DNA from 2 places in the Mycoplana ramosa genome. Region 1 is predicted to be linked to the other one. Evidence: predicted binding sites of a transcription regulator. Region 1 holds the regulator's gene; the other holds the start of a gene.
The links. The regulator PhoB, encoded in region 1, activates phosphate uptake and scavenging genes when phosphate is short. The targets are predictions, from matches to a motif close to TGTCATNNANCTGTCAT.
Positions count from the first base shown of each region.

Region 1 (3,201 bases):
CCACCGGCGGCGATCGTCGCCAGCGTCCGGCCATGGAAGGCCCCCTCGAAGGTGATGATGTGAAACTTGCCTGGATGGCCCTTGGCGAAATGATAACGCCGCGCGGTCTTGATCGCGCACTCCAGCGCCTCTGCGCCGGAATTGGTGAAGAACACCTTGTCGGCGAACGTCGCGTCGATCAAACGCTTGCCAAGGGCTTCCTGCCCCGGCACCTCGTACAGGTTCGACACGTGCCAGACCTTGTCGGCCTGACTCTTCAGGCTGTCGACCAGATGCGGATGAGCATGGCCGAGCGAATTGACCGCAACGCCGGCGGCAAAGTCGAGATAGCGCGAACCGTCTTCCGCGATCAGCCAGACGCCTTCGCCGCGCTCGAAGCGCAGCGGCGCACGCAGATAGGTCTCGTAGAGCGGCGTGGCGTCAGCCATGGCGCGTATCTCCTTCGCAGCGGATGCGGAAATCCATTCTCGTCTTGAGCTTTCCGTGTGGAAAAATGAAAAATGCCGCCCAGCGGCGGCGGCGGCACTATCGGCATTTCGGCGGTCGATGTCAATAAAAGCAGCTTCCATCCGTTCCGCCCCAGTTGGTCGCGGAGACGGATCCGGATTGCGCGCGGAAAGTGTCGCCGCGCAGCCACACCTCAACGAGCAAGTTGGGGAAAACTGGAAAATCGATTCGGCCTGAATCGGGCGACTCTTGTCACCGAGTCCCCCTGTCAGTAGGTTAAAAGTCAATTGCTAGACTGCATGCGGCGGAACTAGTCACCAACAGTATCAAGGCGTTCCGAGCTCCGGAGCCATCCGGGGCATTGACGACGGATTCCCGGTAGCGAACGCTGGAACGGAGGCGATAGTATGAACTGGACAGACGAGAGGGTCGAGAAGCTCAAGAAGCTCTGGTCCGAAGGATTGAGCGCCAGCCAGATCGCAGCACAGCTCGGCGGCGTCAGCCGCAACGCAGTCATCGGCAAGGTGCACCGCCTCGCTCTGCCCGGCCGCGCCAAGGCCGGCGGCACGCCGACAGCGACGCGCGCCAAACGGCCGGCCGCTGCGCCGCGCCCCGCGAACTTCGCCCCGCGCGTCGTCACCCGCACCGTCGCCCGTCCGGCAGGCGCGACCGTCGTCAAGGAAGAGGTCGCGTTCGAGTACGACGACGCACCGCTCGCGCGCATCGACACCAACGTGGTGTTGCCGATGTCGCGCCGGCTGGAGCTGACCGAACTCACCGAGCGCACCTGCAAGTGGCCGAATGGCGACCCGCTGACGGACGATTTTCACTTCTGCGGCAACGAGTCCCCGGACAATTCGCCCTACTGCCTCTACCATCAGCGTCTGGCCTACCAGCCGTCGGCCGAACGTCGGCGCATGCGCTGACCGGTTCAAGGCCGGGAACGAGGACCGAAATTGCAAACGGGCCCCGCGGGGCCCGTTTTTCGTTTCCGACGTCGTGGCCCGCCGATCAGGCCTCCAGCGAATAGCCGGCTCCGCGCACGGTGCGGATGACGTCCTGCATGTTGGAAAAGTTCAGCGCCTTGCGCAGCCGGCCGACATGCACGTCCACCGTACGCTCGTCGACGTAGATATCATGCCCCCAGACGCCGTCGAGCAGCTGCGAGCGCGAGAAGACGCGCCCCGGAGAGGTCATGAAAAACTCGAGCAGGCGGAATTCCGTCGGGCCGAGGCGCACCTCGCGCGTCCGGCGATGGACCCGGTGCGTCTCGCGGTCGAGTTCGATGTCGCCGCACTTCAGCAGCGTCGAGACCACCTCCGGCCGGGCGCGCCGCAGCATCGCCTTCACCCGAGCCATCAGCTCCGGCGTCGAGAAGGGCTTCACCACATAGTCGTCGGCGCCGGTGGCAAGACCGCGCACCCTTTCGCTCTCCTCGCCGCGGGCCGTCAGCATGATGATCGGCAGGCGTTCGGTCTCGGAGCGCTGGCGCAGACGCCGGCAAAGCTCGATGCCGGAGACGCCGGGCAACATCCAGTCGAGGATCAGAAGATCCGGCTGGCGCTCCTGCAGGCGGATCTCCGCTTCGTCGCCGCGCAGGATCGTATCGACCTCGAAACCCTCCGCTTCGAGGTTGTAGCGCAGGAGGACGCTGAGCGCCTCCTCGTCTTCGACCACGGTAATCTTGGGAACCATGCCTTGAGAACTCCGGCGTTCTAAAATTCAGACACTTCGAGGCGGATCATTCCATCTCCGCGCCGACCGAGGTGGTGTGATCGTCCTTCGGGCGCTCGCCTTCCGGTGGTGCACCCGTCGCCATGTAGAAGATCGTCTCGGCGATGTTGGTGGCGTGGTCGCCGATGCGCTCGATGTTCTTGGCGCAGAACAGGAGATGGGTGCAGGGCGTGATGTTGCGCGGGTCTTCCATCATGTAGGTCAGGAGCTCCCGGAACAGCGACGTGTAGACCGCGTCGATCTCGTCGTCACGCTCACGGATCTCCTTGGCCTTCTCGACGTTGCGTGAGGCATAAACGTCGAGCACTTCCTTCAGCTGCATCAGCGCCAGTTCGGCCAGATGCTCCAGACCGCGGGCGAGCTTGCGCGGCATGCCGGAACTCTGCACGGCAATCACGCGCTTGGCATTGTTCTTTCCAAGGTCGCCGACGCGCTCGAGTTCCGCAGCGATGCGGATCGCGCCCATGATTTCGCGCAGGTCCGCCGCCATCGGCTGGCGCTTGGCGATCGTCAGGATCGCCTTTTCGTTGATCTGCCGCTCGGCATTGTCCAGGATGACGTCCTCGGAGATGACCTTCTGCGCCAGCGCGGCATCGGTGTTGACCAGCGCGCGCACGCTGTCACCCACCATCTGCTCGGCGGTGCCGCCCATCTCGGAGATGCGGCGCGCTAGGTACTTCAACTCTTCGTCGTAGACGGAAACGATGTGGGTCGATGACATGGTTTTATCCTCAACGGGCGCCTTGGCGCCGGGTCTTCATTCGCGACTGCGCAACGAGTTTAGCCGAACCGGCCCATGATGTAGTCCTGCGTGCGCTGGTCGTCGGGATTGGTGAACATCTTGTCGGTGTCGTTCTCCTCGACAAGATTGCCGAGGTGGAACATGGCGGTGCGCTGCGAAACACGCGCGGCCTGCTGCATCGAATGGGTGACGATGACGATGGTGAAGTTTTCGCGCAGCTCGTGGATCAGTTCCTCGACCTTGGCGGTGGCGATCGGATCGAGCGCCGAGCAGGGCTC
Region 1 is NZ_JBHEEW010000012.1:23,384-26,584, forward strand. It holds gene JNC62_RS15570 (aspartate aminotransferase family protein) at 1-428, opposite strand, end outside; gene JNC62_RS15575 (hypothetical protein) at 427-684, shown strand; gene JNC62_RS15580 (GcrA family cell cycle regulator) at 855-1,373, shown strand; gene phoB (phosphate regulon transcriptional regulator PhoB) at 1,459-2,142, opposite strand; gene phoU (phosphate signaling complex protein PhoU) at 2,189-2,902, opposite strand; partial or broken gene pstB (phosphate ABC transporter ATP-binding protein PstB) at 2,962-3,201, opposite strand, start outside.

Region 2 (3,201 bases), on a different contig from region 1:
AGGAGCGCATCGTCGAGTATCTCGCCGTGCAGGCGCGTTCGGCCAAGATCAAGGGCCCGATCCTCTGCCTCGTCGGTCCTCCTGGCGTCGGCAAGACCTCGCTGGCGAAGTCGATCGCCAAGGCCACGGGGCGCGAATACGTCCGCATGGCGCTCGGTGGCGTGCGCGACGAGGCCGAGATCCGCGGCCACCGCCGCACCTACATCGGCTCGATGCCCGGCAAGGTCATCCAGTCGATGAAGAAGGCGAAGAAGTCCAACCCGCTCTTCCTGCTCGACGAGATCGACAAGATGGGCATGGACTTCCGCGGCGATCCGTCTTCGGCGCTCCTCGAGGTGCTCGACCCGGAACAGAACTCGACCTTCATGGACCATTACCTCGAGGTCGAATACGACCTGTCGAGCGTGATGTTCGTGACGACCGCGAACACGCTGAACATCCCGGCGCCGTTGATGGACCGCATGGAGGTGATCCGCATCGCCGGCTACACGGAGGAGGAAAAGCTGGAAATCGCCAAGCGGCACCTGCTGCCGAAGGCGGTCCGCGACCATGCCCTGCAGGAGAAGGAATTCTCCGTTACCGACGGGGCCCTGATGGCGGTGATCCAGCAGTACACCCGCGAGGCCGGTGTCCGTAACTTCGAGCGCGAACTGATGAAGCTCGCCCGTAAGGCGGTGACCGAGATCATCAAGGGCAAGGCCACCAAGATCGAGGTGACGGCGGACAACATCCACGACTTCCTCGGCGTGCCGCGCTTCCGCCACGGCGAAGCCGAACGCGAGGATCAGGTCGGCGTTGTCACGGGTCTCGCCTGGACCGAGGTCGGCGGCGAACTGCTGACGATTGAAGGCGTGAGCCTGCCGGGTGGCAAGGGCCGCATGACGGTGACCGGCAACCTGAAGGACGTCATGAAGGAATCGATTTCGGCGGCGGCATCCTATGTCCGCTCGCGCGCCATCGATTTCGGCATCGAGCCGCCGCGCTTCGACAAGACCGACATCCACGTGCACGTGCCGGAAGGCGCGACGCCGAAGGACGGGCCGTCGGCCGGCATCGCCATGGCGACCGCCATCGTCTCCATCATGACCGGCATCCCGGTCTCGAAGGATATCGCGATGACGGGCGAAGTGACGCTGCGTGGTCGCGTCCTTCCGATCGGCGGCCTGAAGGAGAAGCTGCTTGCGGCCCTTCGCGGCGGCATCAAGAAGGTGCTGATCCCGGAAGAGAACGCCAAGGACCTGGCGGAAATTCCGGACAACGTGAAGAACAACATGGAGATCATTCCGGTCTCGCGCATGGGCGAGGTGATCGAACATGCGCTGGTCCGCAAGCCGGAGCCGATCGAATGGGATCCGTCGATGGTTGAATCGAAGCCGGTTGCAACCGTCGAATCGACCGACGAGACCGGTGCCGCGATCGCCCATTGAGGGTAAACGACCTCTTAAAATCGGCTCGTTTGAGGGCCGAAATGCTAAAGGCCGGCCACAGTGCCGGCCTTTTCCGTTGAAAAAGCCTGTGAGAAGCCCGGATTTTCAACGTTTGTCCTTGAAACCCCGTTGCGGCGGCAAGGTCGATGCGTATTCTGCCCCCGACTTAGTATGAGTCGTTTCGAACCGTATGAAAGGGGTGGAAACATGAACAAGAACGAACTCGTCTCCGCAGTTGCTGAGAAGTCCGGCCTGTCGAAGACGGATGCGGCGTCGGCCGTCGATGCCGTATTCGAGACGATCCAGGGCGAACTGAAGAACGGCGGCGACGTCCGCCTCGTTGGTTTTGGCAATTTCTCCGTATCGCGTCGCGAAGCCTCGAAGGGCCGTAACCTTTCGACCGGCGCGGAGATCGACATTCCTGCGCGCAACGTGCCGAAGTTCTCGGCCGGCAAGGGCTTGAAGGACGCCGTAAACGGCTGATCGGATTTGCCAGACGGCAATCACGAAGACGGCCGTCCAGGCTGGTCGAGGGGTTCGGTTCAAGCCGGACCCTTTCGCATTTTCGGGATAGTCGCATCCCTATGTGGTTGTTCGACGGATCGTTCGAGATCGCTGCCGGAGGCGATAGCAGTTTAGCAGTCTAGATGGCGGCCGCTGTCATGCGGCTGTCATCCCCATCGCGCAGAACCTCATGCATCGCGTGTTCGACACATGGGGAAATTATATGACCAACCGATCACTGAGTGCGGTATTTACCGCCGTGCTTCTCGCATCTGCAGCTTTTCCGGCCGCCGCGGAACCCGTCTTCAACCGGATTGCCTCGTTCGCCGTGGCCGACAATATGCCCGACGGTGTGGATCCCAAGGCGCCGACCTCCTCGGAAATCATCACGGCAACGGCGGATGGCAACACGCTCGTCTATTCCGACAGCCCGATGCGGGCGGTCGGCTTCATCGACATCACAGACGCCAAGGCGCCGAAGGCCGCCGGCACGGTGGTCTTTGAAGGCGAGCCGACCTCGGTTGCGGTCGTCGGCGGCAAGGCGCTGGTCGCCGTCAACACCCGCGAGAGCTTCGTGAAGCCATCCGGCCTGCTGGCGACCGTCGACATCGCAACGCGCAAAACCGGGGCGACCTGTGACCTCGGCGGCCAGCCGGACTCGATCGCAATCAACAGGGACGGCACGCTTGCTGCAATCGCGATCGAGAACGAGCGCGATGAGGACCTGAATGACGGCGCGCTGCCGCAATTGCCGGCTGGCGATCTGGTCATTCTGTCGCTGAAGGACGGCGTGCCGGATTGCGCAACGGTCAAGCGCGTCGCACTGACGGGGCTTGCCGAAATCGGCGGCGATGATCCGGAGCCGGAATTCGTCTCCTTCAACGGCCAGGACGAAATCGCCCTGACCCTGCAAGAGAACAACCACATCGTCATTATCGACGCCAAGAGCGGGACGGTGAAGGGCCACTTCTCGGCCGGCGCCGTCGACCTCAAGAACATCGATACGAAGAAGGACGGCGCTATTTCCTTCACCGGAAAGAAGGACGGACAGAAGCGCGAGCCGGATGCGGTGAATTGGCTCGACGACAACCGGTTGGTCGTTGCCAACGAAGGCGACTACGAAGGCGGCAGCCGCGGCTTCACGATCTTCGACAAGACCGGCAAGGTGCTTTACGAGAGCGGCCCCTCCTTCGAGCACGCGATCGCCGCGATCGGCCACTATCCGGACAAGCGCAACTCCAAGGGTGTCGAGCCGGAGGGCCTTGAAGCG
Region 2 is NZ_JBHEEW010000004.1:92,823-96,023, forward strand. It holds gene lon (endopeptidase La) at 1-1,427, shown strand, start outside; gene hupB (DNA-binding protein HupB) at 1,635-1,910, shown strand; gene JNC62_RS06520 (esterase-like activity of phytase family protein) at 2,155-3,201, shown strand, end outside.
Region 2: the regulator PhoB is predicted to act here: its motif matches at 2,086-2,102, upstream of JNC62_RS06520 (esterase-like activity of phytase family protein).